2 regions of the Pseudarthrobacter sp. NIBRBAC000502771 genome follow, and region 1 is predicted to be linked to the other one. Evidence: riboswitches for the same ligand, from Rfam matches in the RefSeq annotation. Region 1 holds a riboswitch; the other holds the start of a gene.
What was found. Region 1 has a riboswitch for glycine ahead of gcvP (aminomethyl-transferring glycine dehydrogenase). Riboswitches for the same ligand answer to the same signal wherever they lie in the genome.
Positions count from the first base shown of each region.

Region 1 (9,826 bases):
CAGCAGCCCGGCACGGATCTCCTCCCCCGAGCGGGAGGCCAACTCGTTCGTAGACATCACGTCGGCGATGCCCAGCCCGGTCACCGCGCAGTGCGCCAATAACTCCGCCGCGGTCCGGAACGGCAACGGCAGCCCGTCCTTGGACGCGTCCAGTTCCTGCTGCGCCGCGTCCTCCTCCCCCTCCCGGACGATGAACCCGCCACCGACCGAGAAGAACGTCGCCGCGTGCACCACCGAACCCTGCGCGTCGGTGACCGTGAACGTCATCCCGTTCGTGTGCCGCGGCAGCACCGTCAACGGCCGCAACACCATGTCCTTCACCCCATACGGCAGCGCCACCGACCCGGCCAGGTTCAGGACCCCGGTCTCCGCGATCGAGGCCAGCCGCTCCTCAACCTCATCAGGCAGGATCAACTCCGGATGGAACCCCTCCAAGCCCAACAGGACCGCCGTCATCGTCCCATGCCCGTGCCCCGTCGCTGCCAACGACCCATACAAATCCACCCGCAACCCCGCCACCCCAGCCAGCTTCCCCGAGGCCTTCAACTCCTCAGCGAACACAGCAGCAGCCCGCATCGGCCCCACAGTATGCGAAGACGACGGGCCAATCCCGATCGAAAAAAGATCAAAGACTCCAACGGCCATGCGATTGGTTCCTAACTAAGCAGGTGTTTGGTTGGGTGGGAAGGGAGCAGGACATCCTCTGCGTGCTCGGTCGCGAAGACGCCCGCTAAGCGGACGTGACGCTCCCTTAGACGCACGCTGCCGGATGCCCCGCCCACTCCGCAAGCACGTCACCAAGGCGGGGTGCGCACAAGGGCCGGCGGACCCGGACTTTTCGAAAGCCTGCGTCAAAGCGACGAAGGAGCAGCAGGCGTGAAAATGTCCGGTCCGCCGTCGCGAAGGTGACCACGGAGGGGCACCAAAAGCTACTTGGCGCGGCGATAGAACGGGAGGTCGACCACTTCGAACGGTTCTGCCTTGCCGCGGAGATCGATGTCCAAGGCCGTGCCGGGTGCCGAGTAATCGACGTGGACGTAGGCCATGGCGATCGGGTAGCCGAGGGTGGGCGATGGCTGGCCGGAGGTGACTTCACCGACTGTGTCCCCGTCCTTGAGTACGGGGTAGTGGGCCCGGCCTGCGCGGCGGCCCTTGCCTTTGAGGCCCACGAGGCGGCGGCCGGAGGTGCTGCCGGCGCCGGCTTCCTTCTTTGCTGCCAGCGCGGCCTTGCCAACGAAGTCGCCCTCCTTGGAGAGTGCGACGACGGGGCCCAGGCCGGCAGCGAACGGGTCACCCTGCAGCGACAGTTCGTTGCCGTACAGCGGCATCCCCGCTTCCAGGCGGAGGGAGTCGCGGGAGGCGAGGCCGGCGGGGGTCAGTTCCCCGTCGTCGGCGATGGCGGCCAGTGCCTGCCACAGTGCCGGGGCGTCATCGTTGGCCACGAAGATCTCGAACCCGTCCTCACCGGTGTACCCGGTGCGCGCGAGCAGGAGTTCCTTGCCGGCCCCGCCCACCAGGAACGGAACCTCCACGGCGGCGTAGTACTTCAGGTCCACCACCAGGGAGTGTTGTGCGGCCGGGACCAGGCGCAACAGGAGTTCCTGGGCCTTGGGGCCCTGCACCGCGATCAGCGATGTACGGGCCGAGGCGTCCTCCACCAGCACGTCAAACCCTGCGGCGCGTTCCTGAAGGGCTGCCGCCACCACTGCGGCGTTACCCGCGTTGGGCACCACCAGGAAGACGTCGGTGCCGTCTTCAGCGGCGGGACGGCGGTAGGTGATGAGGTCGTCGATGATGCCGCCGTCCTCGTTGCAGATCAGCGAGTACTTGGCCTTGCCCACGGCCATGGCGGAGATCTTTCCCACCAGGGCAAAGTCGAGGAAGGCGGCAGCCTGCCGCCCGGTGACCCAGACTTCGCCCATGTGGGAGAGATCGAACAGGCCCGCAGCTTTGCGGACGGCGTGGTGCTCGGCCAGTTCGGAGCTGTACTTGAGCGGCATCTGCCAGCCGCCGAAGTCGGTGAAGGAAGCGCCCAGCTTCTTGTGTTCGTCGTAAAGGGCGGTGTATTTCTCAGTCACGGTGCCGGTCCTTCAGTTTTCGAACTCTTCGAGCGGCGGGCAGGAGCAGATGAGGTTCCGGTCTCCGGCGGCGCCATCGATCCGGCCCACCGGCGGGAAGTACTTGTCCTGCTTGTGGTGGGCAGGGAACGCGGCCTGCTCGCGCGGGTAGGCACGGTCCCAGTCGGAGCTGACGACGGCGGCTGCCGTGTGGGGTGCGCGCCGCAAGGGTGAATCCGCCACGGCAAAGTCGCCATTGGCCACCTGGTCGATCTCCCTGCGGATGGTGATCATGGCCTCGATGAAGCGGTCGATCTCGGCCAGGTCCTCGGACTCGGTGGGCTCCACCATCAGGGTGCCCGCTACGGGGAACGAAAGGGTGGGGGCGTGGAAACCGAAGTCGATCAGCCGCTTGGCCACATCCTCGGCGGTGACGCCGGTCCTGGCTGTGAGTTCGCGCAGGTCCAGGATGCATTCATGCGCCACGAGGCCACCTTCGCCGGTGTAGAGGACCGGGAAGTAGTCGTTCAGCCTGGCAGCGACGTAGTTGGCCGCCAGCAGCGCGGACTTGGTGGCCTGAGTCAGGCCTTCCCCGCCCATGAGCTTCACGTAGGCCCAGGAGATCGGCAGCACACCCGCCGAACCGAACCGGGACGCCGAGATGGCTACCCCGTGGCCTTCCTCATGCGCTGCCTTGTTCGCGTCGCCGGGCATGAACGGTGCCAGGTGGGCCTTCGCCGCGACCGGCCCGACGCCGGGTCCCCCGCCGCCGTGCGGGATGCAGAAGGTCTTGTGCAGGTTCAGGTGGGACACATCCCCGCCGAACTTGCCCGGCTGGGCCAGGCCCACCAGGGCGTTCAGGTTGGCGCCGTCGACGTAGACCTGGCCACCGGCAGCATGGACGGCCTCGCAGATCTCGGTCACGTCCGCATCGTAGACGCCGTGGGTGGACGGGTAGGTGATCATGATCGCCGAGAGGACGTCCTTGTTCGCCTCGATCTTGGCCGTCAGGTCATCGTGATTGATGGTGCCGTCCGCGGCGGTGGCAACCACTACGACCTTCATGCCGGCCAGGACGGCGGAGGCAGCGTTGGTGCCATGGGCCGAGGCCGGGATCAGGCAGACGTTGCGCTGCTGCTCGCCGCGGGAGTGGTGGTACCCGCGGATAGCCAGCAGCCCGGCCAGTTCGCCCTGGGAGCCCGCGTTGGGCTGGATGGACACCTGGTCATACCCGGTGATCGTGGTCAGGTCCGCTTCCAGGTCCGCGATGAGTTCGCGCCAGCCTTCGGTCTGGGAGTCCGGGGCGAAGGGGTGGATGGAGGCAAACTCCGGCCAGGAGATGGCTTCCATCTCGGCGGTGGCGTTCAGCTTCATGGTGCACGAGCCCAGCGGGATCATGGTGCGGTCCAGCGCGAGGTCCCGGTCCGACAGCTTCCGGATGTAGCGCAGGAGCTGGGTTTCGGACCGGTACGTGTTGAAGACCGGGTGCTGCAGGTAGTCGGAGGAACGCTCCACGGCGGCCTCCAGCACAAAGCCCTGGCCCTCGCCGCGGATCCCGGCAACGGTGGCGCCAAAGACGTCGGCAACCTCGGCGACGATGGCCGGCGTCGTGGTTTCATCCAGGGAAATGCCCACGGTGTCGGCGTCGACGGGACGCAGGTTGATCCCGCGTGCTTCGGCGGCGGCGACAATCGCGGCAGCGCGTCCCGGGACCCGGACCGTCAGGGTGTCGAAAAAGCTCGTGTGCAGCACCTCCACACCGGCACCCGCCAGCGAGGCCGCCAGTGTTCGTGCATGGCCGTGGGCGGTTTCCGCGATCGCCTTCAGCCCGTCGGGGCCGTGGTAGACGGCGTACATGGAGGAGACGATGGCCAGGAGGGCCTGCGCGGTGCAGATGTTGGACGTGGCCTTTTCGCGGCGGATGTGCTGCTCGCGCGTCTGCAGCGCGAGGCGGTACGCGGGCATCCCTGCGTCGTCCTTGGACACGCCCACCAGGCGGCCGGGCATGGAACGCTCCAGGCCCTTGCGGACGGCCATGTAGGCGGCGTGCGGCCCGCCGAAGAACAGCGGCACCCCGAAACGCTGCGTGGAGCCGACGGCGATGTCGGCGCCCTGCTCGCCGGGAGGCGTTATCAGGGTCAGGGCCAGCAGGTCGGCGGCCACGGTAACCAGCGCACCGCGGTCCTTCGCCGCCGCAATGGTGGCGGACTGATCCCAGACCCGGCCTGAGGCGCCGGGCTGCTGGAGCACGATCCCGTTGATCGCACCTTCAGGGAGGCCCTTGGACAGGTCGGCAACCTCAACCTCGAAGCCGAGCGCCTCGGCGCGGCCCTTGACGATGGCAATGGTCTGCGGCAGCACGTCAATGTCCAGGACGGTCTTGCCGTCGTGGGCGTCTTTGGTCTTGTTGGCGCGGCGCATGAGCAGCACCGCTTCGGCCACGGCGGTGGCTTCATCCAGCAGGGAGGCGTTGGCGATGGGCAGGCCCACCAGGTCCTGGACCATGGTCTGGAAGTTCAGGAGTGCCTCAAGCCGGCCCTGGGAAATTTCGGGCTGGTACGGGGTGTAGGCGGTGTACCAGGCCGGGGCCTCGAGGATGTTCCGGCGGATCACGGCAGGGGTGATGGTGTCGTAGTAGCCCTGGCCAATCATCTGGACCGCGGTCTTGTTCTTGGCGGCCAGCCGGCGCAATTCAGCAAGCACCTCAACCTCACTGAGGGCATCCTGCAGGCGGAGGGCCGTGTCCTGGCGGATGACCTTGGGCACGGCGGTGTCCACCAGGGAATCGACCGTGCCGTAGCCCACGGCTTTGAGCATGGTGTCGGCGTCGTCCTGGCGGCGTGCGCCAATGTGGCGGTCTACGAAGGTGGTGGAGGTTGGGGTAACCGACACGAAGGAACTCCATTTATTCAGGCGGCGCAGGGTACGCCACAGCTATTCGGGTCCCTCCCCGCTCTGTATTGGACCTGAGAGTTTCCGCGTCGCCTGCCTGCGCAGGAACCGCTTGCACCGTCGGTGAGCACAACAGCCGTTCCGCTTCCCCCAAGGGAGGCCGGACAACTGCCTGCTGCTTTCCAGAGGTGCCTCGCCGCGGCGGTACAGGGGCCTGCGAGATTCCTGGGGAGGATTTGCTCCTACGGCGCCTGCCTGTACTTCCGGCAGAACTCTCCCGCCGCAGATCAAAGGCTATTCATTTGTTGGATCATGACGGCCGGTGACAGCCCTCACAACTCTCCATTGTCCTACGCCAGAAGCCCTCCGGCAAATGGAAAACTACCTGCGGAGCCGTTCCAACGCGGCCAGGAGTTCCTCCACGTCAGCGGCTGCTCCGCCTTCCGGCGCAGGGCCCACGGAAAGCATGGCATTGAAGTACAAACCGTCACCCATATACAGGACAGCCCTGGCCAGGCCGGGCCCCACATCCGCAGCAATCTCGTCCAGCCACCGCTGCTGGATGGCGGCGAACCGGCGGCGGGTCTCCTCATGCGCCACCTCGGCAAGCCGCGTGGCGGCCACAATGACCCGGTCCAGAGGAGTATCCGCCCAGACAGAGGAACGGATGAAATACGCGGCGGCACCTTCGCTGGCCGAAGCCATCGCGTCGGCATCCGCCTTGGCCAACCCCTCAAGGCGGTCCAGCAGCACGGCGATGAGCGCTTCCTTGTTGGGAAAGTGGTAGAGGAGGCCACCTTTGGACACCCCGGCCTTACGGGCTACGGCGTCGAGGGTTGCAGCGCGCTCCCCCACTTCGATCAGCAGGGACTCGAAGGCGTCAAGGACCGCATCACGGGCTACAGGCTTTCGGGGCATGCCTTCCATCATGCCCTCCACCGGCAGGGAAGAAGGAATGCTTCGGTTTCAAACTATACCGTCCAGACGGTACAGTTATTACATGACGATCTCCATTCGCCCGGCCTCCTTACAAAGGGACAGCTCCGCCATGCGGCCACCGTGGCGGGATTGGCTCGCGTTGGGGCTGCTGATGTTTCCCGTGCTGCTGGTGGCAGTGGACAATACCGCCCTGACCTTCGCCCTGCCCGCCATCGCCCGCGCCCTGGAACCGACGGGCCTGCAGCTGCTGTGGATCGTGGACGCCTATCCACTGGTCCTGGCAGGGCTGCTGGTATCAATGGGAAGCCTCGGCGACCGGATTGGGCGGCGGCGGCTGCTGGTCGTCGGCAGCCTGGGCTTCGCAGGGCTGTCCGCCGCCACGGCATTCGCGCCCACCCCGGAGTGGCTGATCGCCGGCCGCGCGGCGCTCGGGTTCTTCGGCGCCATGCTGATGCCGTCCACCTTGTCGCTGATCCGGAACATTTTCCCGGAGCCCAACCGCCGGCGGATGGCCATTGCCATCTGGGCTGCCGGATTCTCCGGCGGCGCCGCCCTGGGCCCCATCCTCGGTGGATGGCTGGTGGAGCACTTCTGGTGGGGTGCCGTGTTCCTGGTGGCCGTGCCACTCATGCTGCCCCTGCTGGCGCTGGGGCCGGCCTTCATTCCGGAGTCCAGGGATCCCGCGCCGGGAAGAGCGGACATTCCCAGCGTCCTGCTATCCATGCTGGTCATGGTGCCCGCCGTCTACGGCGTAAAGTCAGTAGCCACCGAAGGTCCGGGGCCGGCCGGGCTGGGAAGCATAGCCTTCGGCCTGGCCATGGGCATTGTGTTCGTGCGGCGCCAGCACCGGCTGGAGCACCCGCTGCTGGACATGTCACTATTCCGCAACAGGGTGTTCAGCATGGCCATCAGCGCCAACGTTTTGGCCCTGTTTTCCTTCAACGGGTTCATCCTTTTCCTTGCCCAGCACCTCCAACTCCTGGAGGGGATGACACCGTCGGCGGCGGGCATTGCCATGCTCCCGGCCCTGGCAGCCACAGTGACGGCAGGGCTGGTGGTGGTCCCGCTGGTCCGGAAGGTGCGTCCGGGGTACGTCGTGGCCGCGGGCCTGTCCTTCAGTGCCGTCGGCTACAGCATGGTGGCCTTCGGTAACGACGGCGGGGGCCCGCCCCTGCTGCTGGCAGCATTGCTGGTCCTGGCGCTGGGCGTAGGCACGGCGGAAACCATCTCGAACGACCTCATCCTCGGCTCGGCCCCGCCGGCGAAATCCGGCGCTGCGGCAGCGATTTCCGAGACGGGCTACGAGGTGGGATCGCTGCTGGGGACCGCGGTGCTGGGCTCCATCCTGACCGCGTCCTACCAGCAGAACCTCCGGCTGCCGGCGGGGCTGGAGGCCATGCTGCCCGGAACCTCGCTGCACAACGCCAGGGAAACGCTGGCCGGTGCGGTGGACGCAGCCAACCTGGTGCCGGCACCGCTCGCCGGAGCCCTCAAGGACGCTGCGGCGGCCGCCTTCGATTCCGGCGTGCACGTTACGGCGGCAATTGGGCTGGTCCTCATGGCGACGGCGGCAGTGCTCGCCGCCGTCGTCCTCCGGAAAGTGCCCAAAGCGGCTTAGCGGAACATCCGCAGTATTGCCCGGACAACAGCCAGGCGTCCGGCGCGGCGGGATCCGCCGGCGCCGGACGCCCGTGTGGACTGCCCGCTACTTGGAGTCGGCCGCGGTGACCTTGGCGGTGGGCTTCATGTTTTCCGCCTGCACCATCCAGGCGAACTGCTCCAGCCGGGCGATGAACTCGTGCAGGAGGTCCGCGGAGGTGGGGTCTTCCTCATCCACTTCGTCATGGACCTTGCGCATGGTGCCCACGGCCGCTTCCATGGCAGCGACGATCCGCTCGATGGCATCCGCGGTGCTGATCAGCCCTTCCGGGAACTGGGCCAGGCTGGTGGTCTCGGCAACGGTGGCGCTGCGGCCGTCGGGAAGCGCGTGCAGGGCGCGCATGCGCTCGGCGGTGTCGTCGGCGAACTGGCGGGCAGCGTCCACAATCTCGTCAAGCTGCAGGTGAAGGTCGCGGAAGTTGGTGCCCACGATGTTCCAGTGCGCCTGCTTGCCCTGAACGTGGAGCTCGATCAGGTCCGCCAGGACGGCCTGCAGGTTGTTGGTCAGTGTCGGTGAAGCTTTCATGCATCCTCCTCAATTGGTCCAGTACGGCAGACGCTACCAGCCCCGAACGGCGCGGCGGCAGGGCTAAAGGCAATTTCTCAGTGAGCTTACTAATTTCGGAAACCAGTCATAAACGAATGTGATTCATATTGCGTCTTGCATCACAGGCGGGGCACCCCCATACTAAATGAACGCCATTCATATAGTGACCTCCGTCTCACAGCCTTCCAGAAAGTGGTGCCATGACAGAGACAATCCGCACCAGTACTGCCAAACCCGGCCCGCACGCGCACGCGCCCTCCGCGGACGGCGTCAGCGCCAAGGGACTCAAGGGCGGCCAGCTCGGGCTCCTGGCCGTCGTCGTCCTGGGCATTTCCACCATTGCCCCCGCCTACACCCTCACCAGCGCACTGGGGCCCACCGTCAATGAAGCCGGCCTGCAGCTGCCCGTCATTTTCCTCATTGGGTTCATCCCCATGATCCTGGTCTCGCTCGCCTACCGGGAGCTCAACGCCGACTCCCCGGACAGCGGCACCACTTTCACCTGGGTGACCAAGGCATTCGGTCCGTGGATCGGCTGGATGGGCGGGTGGGGCCTGCTCGCCGCCAACATCATCGTGCTGTCCAACCTGGCCGGCGTCGCCGTCGACTTCTTCTACCTCTTCCTCTCCCAGCTCACCGGCTCCCCCGAACTGGCGGACCTCGCGGACAACAAGGCGTTGAACGTCATCACCTGCTTTGTCTTCGTGGCGCTGGCCGTCTGGGTCAGCTACCGCGGCCTGCACACCACCAAGCTGGTGCAATACAGCCTGGTGGGCTTCCAGCTGCTGGTGCTGGGCCTGTTCGTGGCCATGGCCTTCGCCAACTGGTCCACCTCGGAAACAGCAATCCCGTTCAGCTGGGACTGGTTCGACGTCACCAAGATCGAGACGTTCGGACAGATCGCCGCCGGCATCTCCCTCTCGATTTTCGTGTACTGGGGCTGGGATGTCTGCCTGACGGTCAACGAGGAAACAGCCAACGGCAAGAAGACCGCCGGCGTGGCCGGTACCTTGACCGCCGTCATCGTCCTTGCCATCTACCTGCTGGTCAGCATCGCCACCATGATGTTCGCCGGCGTCGGCGATACCGGGAACGGGCTGAACAACGCCGAGAACCACGAGAACATCTTCACGGCGCTGGCCTCCCCCATCATGGGCCCGTTCGCCATCCTGATGTCCCTGGCCGTGCTGTCCAGCTCCGCCGCGTCCCTGCAGTCAACCTTCATGTCGCCCTCGCGCAGCCTGCTGGCCATGGCACACTACGGCGCGCTGCCGGCACCCTTCAGCCGCATCAGCAGCAGGTTTTCCACGCCGGGCTTCGCCACCATCGCCGCCGGCGTCATGTCTGCTGGGTTCTACGCAGTCATGCATGTGGTCAGCGAGAACGTCCTGAACGACACCATCCTGGCCCTGGGCCTGATGATCTGCTTCTATTACGGCCTCACCGCCCTGGCCTGCACGTGGTACTTCCGCCACAGCCTGTTCAACAGCATGCGGCACTTCGTGCTGCGGCTGGTGTGCCCGGTGATGGGCGGCGTGGGGCTGTTCGTAGTATTCGTCCAGACCGCCATGGACAGCCTGGCACCTGAGTTTGGCAGCGGTTCAGAGGTGTTTGGCATAGGCCTGGTATTCATCCTGGGCGTCGGCATCCTGGCCCTGGGCGCCGTGGTCATGCTGGTCATGTCCCGTACGCACCCGGGCTTCTTCCGCGGCGAAACCCTCAAGCAGGACAC
Region 1 is NZ_CP041187.1:198,064-207,889, forward strand. It holds gene NIBR502771_RS00910 (L-serine ammonia-lyase) at 1-645, opposite strand, end outside; gene gcvT (glycine cleavage system aminomethyltransferase GcvT) at 930-2,078, opposite strand; gene gcvP (aminomethyl-transferring glycine dehydrogenase) at 2,091-4,949, opposite strand; glycine riboswitch at 5,142-5,239, opposite strand; gene NIBR502771_RS00925 (TetR/AcrR family transcriptional regulator) at 5,331-5,867, opposite strand; gene NIBR502771_RS00930 (MFS transporter) at 5,950-7,506, shown strand; gene NIBR502771_RS00935 (Dps family protein) at 7,594-8,073, opposite strand; gene NIBR502771_RS00940 (APC family permease) at 8,295-9,826, shown strand, end outside.

Region 2 (9,826 bases), 420 kb from region 1:
CCACCAAGTTAACCCACTCCTGCCAGTACCGTGGGTCGTAGTGGTCCTGCCCGTCCTGGCCGGTGTCTTCGGGGCGGGCGGTTTCCTTCTTCAACCGCTCGTACCAGTCAGGGGCGCGGCGGCGGACCTTCAACCCGCCCGGCAGCACCCCTTCGCGTTTGAGTGAGGTCTGCACGCAGTTCTCCATCACGGACCAGATGTGCAGCAGCCCGGCACGGATCTCCTCCCCGGAGCGGGAGGCCAACTCGTTCGTGGACATCACGTCGGCGATGCCCAGCCCGGTCACCGCGCAGTGCGCCAACAACTCCGCCGCGGTCCGGAACGGCAGCGGCAGCCCGTCCTTGGACGCGTCCAGTTCCTGCTGCGCCGCGTCCTCCTCCCCCTCCCGGACGATGAACCCGCCACCGACCGAGAAGAACGTCGCCGCGTGCACCACCGAACCCTGCGCGTCGGTGACCGTGAACGTCATCCCGTTCGTGTGCCGCGGCAGCACCGTCAACGGCCGCAACACCATGTCCTTCACCCCATACGGCAGCGCCACCGACCCGGCCAGGTTCAGGACCCCGGTCTCCGCGATCGAGGCCAGCCGCTCCTCGACCTCTTCGGGCAGGATCAACTCCGGATGGAACCCCTCCAAGCCCAGCAGGACCGCCGTCATCGTCCCATGCCCGTGCCCCGTCGCTGCCAACGACCCATACAAATCCACCCGCAACCCCGCCACCCCAGCCAGCTTCCCCGAGGCCTTCAACTCCTCAGCGAACACAGCAGCAGCCCGCATCGGCCCCACAGTATGCGAAGACGACGGGCCAATCCCGATCGAAAAAAGATCAAAGACTCCGACTGCCATAACTAAATCCTTATTGAAACTGTGGTTCGGTTGGTGTGGCCGGGCTGGGGTGGAGCGGGCAGGACATCCTCTGCGTGCTCGGTCGCGAAGACGCCCGCTAAGCGGACGTGACGCTCCCTTAGACGCACGCTGCCGGATGCCCCGCCCACTCCGAGGGTCTGTCACCAAGGCGACATGCCCACGAGGGGACGGCGGAGCCGGACTTTTCGAAAGCCTGCGTCAAAGCGACGAAGGAGCAGCAGGCGTGAAAATGTCCGGTCCGCCGGGCCCGTTAGCGATCACGATCCCTTAGGACAGGGGTGCCACGCCCGGGTAGAGCGGGTGGGCTGCTGCGAGTGCTTCGACGCGGTGACGGAGCCCCGAAAGGTCCGCGTCGGCGTCGGCAATCAAGGCCTCGGCGATGATGTCGGCTACCTCGCGGAAGGCAGCCTCACCGAAGCCACGGGTGGCCAGGGCGGGGGTGCCGATGCGCAGGCCCGATGTCACCATCGGCGGACGCGGATCAAACGGGACCGCGTTGCGGTTGACCGTGATGTCGATCGCGGCGAGGCGGTCTTCCGCCTGCTGGCCGTCGAGTTCGCAGTTGCGCAGGTCCACCAGGACCAGGTGCACGTCCGTCCCGCCGGACACCACGCTGATGCCCTTTGCCGTGACGTCCGGCTGGACCAGGCGCTCGGCGAGGATGGATGCGCCGAGCAGGACGCGTTCCTGCCTCTCCTTGAACTCGGGGGACGCTGCGATCTTGAATGCCACGGCCTTGCCGGCAATGACGTGCTCCAGCGGGCCGCCCTGCTGGCCGGGGAAGACAGCCGAGTTGATCTTCTTGGCGATGTCGGCGTCGTTGGAGAGGATGATGCCGCCGCGCGGACCGGCGAGGGTCTTGTGCGTGGTGGACGTTACTACGTGGGCGTGCGGCACCGGTGACGGGTGCAGCCCTGCGGCCACCAGCCCGGCGAAGTGCGCCATGTCCACCATGAGGTAGGCGCCCACGGAGTCGGCGATCCGGCGGAACTCGGCAAAGTCCAGCTGGCGGGCATAGGCCGACCAGCCGGCAACGATGAGCTGCGGCTTCGTTTCCAGCGCCAGCCGTTCCACTTCTGCCATGTCGATCGTGTGGGTGTCTTCGCGGACCTGGTACGGGACCACGTTGTAGAGCTTGCCGGAAAAGTTGATCCGCATGCCGTGGGTCAGGTGGCCGCCGTGGGCCAGGTTCAGGCCCATGATGGTGTCGCCGGGCTTGATCAGCGCGTGCATCACCGAGGCGTTGGCCTGGGCGCCGGAGTGCGGCTGCACGTTGGCGAACCCGGCACCGAAGAGCGCCTTGACCCGGTCGATGGCGAGCTGCTCAGTGACGTCCACGTGCTCGCAGCCACCGTAGTAGCGCTTGCCCGGGTAGCCTTCGGCGTACTTGTTGGTCAGGACGGAGCCCTGCGCCTGCATCACGGCCACGGCGGTGTGGTTCTCCGAGGCGATCATTTCCAGGCCCTCACGCTGGCGGCCCAATTCGTCGTCGATCTTGGCGGCGATTTCGGGGTCCAACGCGGACAGGTCCGCGTTGAGGCTCGGGGAGACTACCTGCTCGAACACTGCGGTGTCAGCGGGGGCACTCACAGTTCGCCGCCGTTCGCTTCGGCGTATTCCTCTGCGGACAGCAGCGGGCCCTCTTCGGTGACGGTGACCTTGAAGAGCCAGCCGGCGCCGTACGGATCGTTGTTGATCACGGCAGGGTCGCTGACGACGTCGTCGTTGACTTCCGTGACCTCGCCCGTGACAGGGGAGTACAGGTCCGAGACGGACTTGGTGGACTCGATCTCGCCACAGGTCTCGCCGGCCGTCACGGTGGAGCCAACCTCGGGCAGGTCCACGTAGACGATGTCGCCCAGTGCTTCGGCGGCAACAGCGGACACGCCAACCACGGACGGACCGGAGCCGTCAGCGGCGATCCATTCGTGCTCGGCGGAATACTTCAGTTCGGCGGCAACTTTAGCCATGGTGTTTTTCCTTAAGTTTGGGGTTCAAGAGTGGGGAAGCGCGAAGCTACTTTTGGCGCTTGTAGAACGGCAGGGCGACAACCTCGAAGGGCTCGGCCTTGCCGCGCAGGTCCACGTCCAGTGCGGTGCCCAGCCCGGCGTGCTCGACGTCGACGTAGGCCAGTGCTACAGGGTAGCCCAGGGTGGGGCTGGGCTGGCCGGAGGTCACCTCGCCCACCACGTTGCCGTCCTTGAGGACCGGGTAGCCACCACGGCCCGCGCGCCGGCCGAGGCCCTTCAGGCCGACGAGCTTGCGCTTGGAGCCGGACTCCTTGGCTGCCTCGAGTGCGGCCCGTCCCACGAAGTCGCCTTCCTTGGACTTGAGCGCAACGACGGGGCCAAGGCCGGCGTCGAACGGTGAACGCTCCAGGGACAGCTCATTGCCATAGAGCGGCATGCCGGCCTCGAGGCGGAGTGAGTCGCGGGACGCAAGACCGCACGGGATGATGCCGAACTCTTCGCCGGCCTGGGCCACGGACTCCCACAGGGAAGCGGCGCCTTCATTGGGCAGGAAGAGCTCAAAGCCGTCTTCGCCGGTGTAGCCCGTCCGGGCCAGGATGACGTCCTGGCCGGCGATGGTCAGCTCGTTGAACGCGTAGTACTTCAGGCCGGTGACCAGGGCGTGCTGGGATTCATCCGTGAGCTTGAGCAGGATGGCCTCGGCGTTGCGTCCCTGGACTGCGACGAGGGAGGTGGCCGACGAAGCGTCCTCCACCTTGACGTCGAAGTTAACTGCCCGTTCCGCGAGGGCTGCCGCCACGGTGGGGGCGTTGCCGGCGTTGGGGACCACCAGGTATTTTTCGTCGCCGAAACGGTAGGTGATGAGGTCATCGATGATGCCGCCGTCCTCGTTGCAGATCAGCGAGTACTTGGCCTTGCCATCCGCGATGGCGGACAACTTGCCCACCAGGGCGTAATCCAGGAAGGCGCCGGCTTCGGGGCCGGTGACCCAGACTTCGCCCATGTGGGAGAGATCGAACAGGCCCGCAGCTTTGCGGACGGCGTGGTGCTCGGCCAGTTCGGAGCTGTACTTGAGCGGCATCTGCCAGCCGCCGAAGTCGGTGAAGGAAGCTCCCAGCTTCTTGTGCTCTTCGTAGAGAGCCGTGTAGTTCTCAGTCATTGGGGGATCCTTAGTTTTCGAACTCGGACAGCGGCGGGCAGGAGCAGATCAGGTTCCGGTCTCCACCGGCACCGTCGATCCGGCCCACCGGCGGGAAGTACTTGTCCTGCTTGAGGTGGTGGACGGGGAAGACAGCCTGTTCGCGGCTGTACTGACGGGTCCATTCGGAGTTCACGACGGCGGACGCGGTGTGGGGTGCGTTGCGCAGCGGGGAGTCCTGCACAGAGAAGTCGCCGTTGGCCACCTGGTCAATTTCCTTGCGGATGGTGATCATGGCCTCGATGAAGCGGTCGATCTCGGCCAGGTCCTCGGACTCGGTGGGCTCCACCATCAGCGTGCCGGCCACCGGGAACGCCAGGGTGGGGGCGTGGAAACCGTAGTCGATGAGGCGCTTGGCCACATCCTCCGCGGTGACACCGGTCCTGGCCGTGAGTTCGCGCAGGTCCAGGATGCATTCGTGCGCCACGAGGCCACCTTCGCCGGTGTAGAGGACCGGGAAGTAGTCGTTCAGGCGCACGGCGACGTAGTTCGCAGCGAGCAATGCTGCCTTGGTGGCCTGGGTCAGGCCTTCCCCGCCCATGAGCTTCACGTAGGCCCAGGAGATCGGAAGGACTCCGGCGGAGCCGAAGTTCGAGGCGCTGATTGCCACGCCGTGGCCTTCTTCATGCGCTGCCTTGTTCGCGTCGCCGGGCATAAACGGTGCCAGGTGGGCCTTCGCCGCGACCGGCCCGACGCCGGGTCCCCCGCCGCCGTGCGGGATGCAGAAGGTCTTGTGCAGGTTCAGGTGGGACACATCCCCGCCGAACTTGCCCGGCTGGGCCAGGCCCACCAGGGCGTTCAGGTTGGCGCCGTCAACGTAGACCTGGCCGCCGGCAGCATGGACGGCCTCGCAGATCTCAGTCACGTCCGCATCGTAGACGCCGTGGGTGGACGGGTAGGTGATCATGATGGCCGAGAGGACGTCTTTGTTCGCCTCGATCTTTGCGTACAGGTCCTCGTGGTCAATCGTTCCATCCGCAGCCGTGGCAACGACGACGACCTTCATGCCGGCCAGGACGGCGGAGGCGGCGTTGGTGCCGTGGGCCGAGGCCGGGATCAGGCAAACGTTGCGCTGGGTGTCGCCGTTCGCGCGGTGGTAGCCGCGGATGGCCAGCAGGCCGGCCAGCTCGCCCTGGGACCCGGCGTTGGGCTGGAGGGACACCTGGTCGTAGCCGGTGATTTCCGCCAAGTCGGCTTCCAGGCCACTGATCAGTTCACGCCAGCCTTCGGTCTGGGAGTCCGGGGCGAAGGGGTGGATGGAGGCGAACTCCGGCCAGGAGATGGCTTCCATCTCGGCGGTGGCGTTCAGCTTCATGGTGCACGAGCCCAGCGGGATCATGGTGCGGTCCAGCGCGAGGTCCCGGTCAGAGAGCTTGCGGATGTAGCGCAGCAGCTGGGTTTCGGACCGGTGGGTGTTGAACACCGGGTGCTGCATGTACTCGGAGGTGCGGAGCACCTCTGCGGGCAGTTCGAAGCCCTCGGCGTCCACCACGGGGCCGGCACCGAAGGCGACGGCGATCGCGGACAGGATTTCCGGCGTCGTGGTTTCATCCACGGACACGCCGATGGTGTCGGCATCAATATGCCGCAGGTTGATCCCGCGTGCTTCAGCAGCGGTGATGACCTTGGCGGCCTTGCCGGGAACGGAGACCGTGACTGTGTCGAAGAACGTCTCAGTGGCCAGTTCCCGGCCTGCGACCTTGAGGGTGGTGGCCAGGGCGCGGGCGTTGTTGTGGACGCGCTCGGCGATGGCCTTCAGTCCGTCCGGGCCGTGGTAGACGGCGTAGAAGGAGGACACGATGGCCAGCAGGGCCTGCGCGGTGCAGATGTTGGACGTGGCCTTTTCGCGGCGGATGTGCTGCTCGCGCGTCTGCAGCGCCAGGCGGTAGGCCGGGAGGCCGGCGTCGTCCTTGGACACGCCCACCAGGCGGCCGGGCATGGAACGCTCCAGGCCCTTGGCCACGGCCATGTAGGCGGCGTGCGGGCCGCCGAAGAACAGCGGCACCCCGAAACGCTGGGTGGAGCCGACGGCGATGTCGGCGCCCTGCTCGCCCGGAGGCGTGATCAGGGTCAGTGCCAGCAGGTCGGCGGCGACGGTAACCAGTGCACCGCGCTGCTTCGCCTCGGCGATCACGCCTGCGTGGTTGAAGACGCGGCCGGAGACGCCGGGTTGCTGGAGCACGATCCCGTTGATGGCACCTTCAGGGAGTCCCTTGGACAGGTCGGCAACCTCAACCTCGAAGCCGAGCGCCTCGGCGCGGCCTTTGACGATGGCGATGGTCTGGGGCAGGACGTCGGCGTCCAGGACGGTCTTGCCGTCGCGGGCGTCCTTGTTTTTGTTGGCGCGGCGCATCATCAGCACGGCCTCGGCCACGGCGGTGGCTTCGTCCAGCAGGGAGGCGTTGGCGATGGGCAGGCCCACCAGGTCCTGGACCATGGTCTGGAAGTTCAGGAGTGCCTCGAGCCGGCCCTGGGAAATTTCGGGCTGGTACGGGGTGTAGGCGGTGTACCAGGCCGGGGCCTCGAGGATGTTCCGGCGGATCACGGCAGGGGTGATGGTGTCGTAGTAGCCCTGGCCGATCATCTGGACCGCGGTCTTGTTCTTGGCGGCCAGCCGGCGCAATTCAGCAAGCACCTCAACCTCGCTGAGGGCGCCCTTGAGCGCGAGCGGCTTGGACTGGCGGATCGAATTGGGGACGGCGATGTCCACAAGGCCGTCAACGCTGTCGTAGCCAACGGCCTTGAGCATGGTGTCCACGTCAGCCTGGCGGCGTGCACCGATGTGCCGGTCCGCAAAGACAGACGGTTGGGATTGAATCGTCATGAGGAACTCCAGGATTGGCCGGCCACGGGTGGCTCGGCATGGATCGGGTCCCTCCCCGCTCTGTATTGGACCTGAGAGATTCCGCAAACCCAGCCAGGGCCTGCTTGCACCGTCGGTGAGTACTGCCGGAGCAGCACTGCTTTCCAGAGTCGCCTCGCCGTGACGGTACATGGGCCTGAGAGATTCCTGGGGAGGATTTGCTCCTACGGCGCCTGCCCGGTGATGGCCGGGAGAACTCTCCCGCCACAGCTCGAAAGGCTTATTGAAATGTGGGTGATTCGGCTCACAAGTTACAGGATGGCGGCACGGGGAGCAAATCGGTCCGTCATGAAGCACGCAGGCGGGACCGTTACGCAGATGCTGTCATGGCGGGCTTGACTTTTGTTCGTGACCGACGCCACACTGAACCCCGTGATCCGGCCGGGCAGCGGAACTGGCCCAAAGAACGCTGGGCGCTCCGTCGCCGGCTGTGATTGCCGGAGGCCCAAAAATGCGCCGTGCGGCTTGAAGTCCACAGCGGATGCACTCCGATAACTGAACACTGATTTACCAATCAACGCTTTTGACCTGCGGCGGGAGAGCCCTGCCGGTACGTTCAGCAGGCGCCGTAGGAGCAAACCCTCCCCAGGAAACTCTCAGGCCCACGTACCGCCGCGGTGAGGCAACTCTGGAAAGCAGCCAGGCCCTGTCCTGGCTCACCGACGGTGCAAGCACGCCATCCCGGCGAGTGGAAACTCTCAGGTCCAAGACAGAGCGGGGAGGAAATCCAATCTTTGCGACACCCCGGGTGCCGCTCGAACGATGGAGTTCCTCAATGACGACCCATTCCCCGACGTCCCCCGGCGGCGGAGCCCCGCACCTGGAGCGGCAGCTCAGCAACCGCCACATCCAACTGATCGCCATCGGCGGCGCAATCGGCACCGGCCTGTTCATGGGTTCCGGCAAGACTATCTCGGCAGCCGGCCCCTCGGTGATCTTCGTATACATGATCATCGGCTTCATGCTGTTCTTCGTCATGCGTGCCATGGGTGAACTGCTGCTCAGCAACCTCAACTACAAGTCCTTCAGCGATTTCGCCGCAGACCTGCTGGGCCCGTGGGCCGGCTTCTTTACGGGCTGGACCTACTGGTTCTGCTGGGTCATCACCGGCATCGCCGATGTCATCGCCATCGCCGGCTACTCCCGGGAACTGTGGCCCGGGGTGCCCCTGTGGATCCCCGGCCTGGCCACCGTAGCCATCCTTCTCCTGCTGAACCTCACCACCGTCAAGGCCTTTGGCGAAACCGAGTTCTGGTTCGCGCTCATCAAGATCATTGCCATTGCTGCGCTGATCATCGTTGGCCTGTTCATGATCTTCACCGGTTTCCAGTCCGACGCCGGCCCTGCCACCTTCACCAACCTGTGGAGCCACGGCGGATTCTTCCCGAACGAGTTCATGGGCTTCGTGGCGGGCTTCCAGATCGCCGTCTTCGCCTTCGTGGGAATCGAACTGGTGGGTACCACCGCCGCCGAGGCCAAGAACCCGGAGCGGAACCTGCCCAAGGCCATCAACTCCATCCCCATCCGCGTGCTCCTCTTCTACGTAGGCGCCCTCATCATCCTGATGGCAGTCACCCCCTGGACCGAGTTCAGGGCCGGCCACAGCCCCTTCATCGCCATGTTCTCGCTGGCAGGCCTGGGTGCCGCAGCCACCATCGTCAACCTCGTGGTGCTGAGCTCCGCGATGTCCTCCGCGAACTCCGGCATCTACTCGACCTCCCGCATGGTCTTCGGCCTTGCCCAGGAAGGCGACGCTCCCGACGTCTTTGGCAAACTGTCCCGGCGGAAGGTGCCCCAGAACGCACTGTTCCTCTCCTGCGTGCTGCTGCTGTCCGGCGTCGTCCTCATGTATGCGGGCCAGGACGTGGGCAAGGCCTTCGACATGGTTACCACCGTCTCAGCTGTCTGCTTCGTCTTTGTCTGGTCGATCATCCTGGCCAGCTACATCGCCTTCCGCCGCCGCCGGCCGCACCTGCATGAAGCATCGAAGTTCAAAATGCCCGGCGGTGTTGCCATGGTCTGGGTTGTCTTCGCCTTCTTCGCTTTCGTGATCTGGACCCTCACCACTCAGCCGGACACCCTGGTGGCCCTGCTGGTCACGCCGGTCTGGTTCGTCCTGCTGGGCGCCGCTTGGTTCGTCCTCCGCCGCCGGCCCGCACACCAGGCCCGATTCGCCACGTTCCAGGCTGAACTACAGGCAGACCAGGACTTCACTGACGCCGCATCCGGGAATGCCGTCCGTCCTGGTGCCGCCGCAGAAGCGGGGGAAGAGCGGGTCAAGCGGTGATCGGCACGGAAGCCCGCGTGTCGCAGGCCAGCACGGCCGAGGCCGGGCAGCGCCAGGCCGTGGCTCCGGAAACGGGCAAGGAATTCGTCCTGACATTCCATTGCCCGGATGCGCTCGGCATCGTCCAGGCGGTGGCGGCCTACCTGCTGGAGCAGGAATGCTACATCGTGGACATCAAGCAGTTCGGGGACCGCGCGAGCGGCAGGTTCTTCATGCGGATCCACGTCACCGCGCAGGTAGAGGTGGAACTCGACCGCCTCCGGGCCGGTTTTGAGCAGGTGGCCCGGGAGTGGCAGATGGACTGGCGCCTCGAACGCCACGGCCGCAAGCAGCCCATCCTGGTCATGGTGTCCAAATACGACCACTGCCTCAACGACCTCCTGTTCCGCGCCCGCAGCGGTGAGTTGCCCGTCCGGATTGCCGCCGTGGTGTCCAACCACCCGGACCTGGAACCCCTTGCCGCGTGGCACGGTGTCCCGTTCCACCACATCCCGGTCACGCCCGATACCAAGGCGGAAGCTGAGGGGCGCCTGCTGGAACTGGTGGACCAGTACGCAGTGGAACTGGTGGTGCTGGCCCGCTACATGCAGGTGCTCAGCGATGAAGCCACTACGCGCCTCAGCGGCAAGGCCATCAACAT
Region 2 is NZ_CP041187.1:622,728-632,553, reverse strand. It holds gene NIBR502771_RS03020 (L-serine ammonia-lyase) at 1-847, opposite strand, end outside; gene glyA (serine hydroxymethyltransferase) at 1,136-2,458, opposite strand; gene gcvH (glycine cleavage system protein GcvH) at 2,455-2,838, opposite strand; gene gcvT (glycine cleavage system aminomethyltransferase GcvT) at 2,885-3,997, opposite strand; gene gcvP (aminomethyl-transferring glycine dehydrogenase) at 4,008-6,860, opposite strand; glycine riboswitch at 7,014-7,113, opposite strand; glycine riboswitch at 7,424-7,521, shown strand; gene cycA (D-serine/D-alanine/glycine transporter) at 7,675-9,186, shown strand; gene purU (formyltetrahydrofolate deformylase) at 9,246-9,826, shown strand, end outside.
Region 2: linked by a shared signal. The riboswitch ahead of gcvP (aminomethyl-transferring glycine dehydrogenase) and the one ahead of gcvP (aminomethyl-transferring glycine dehydrogenase) in region 1 are both predicted to bind glycine.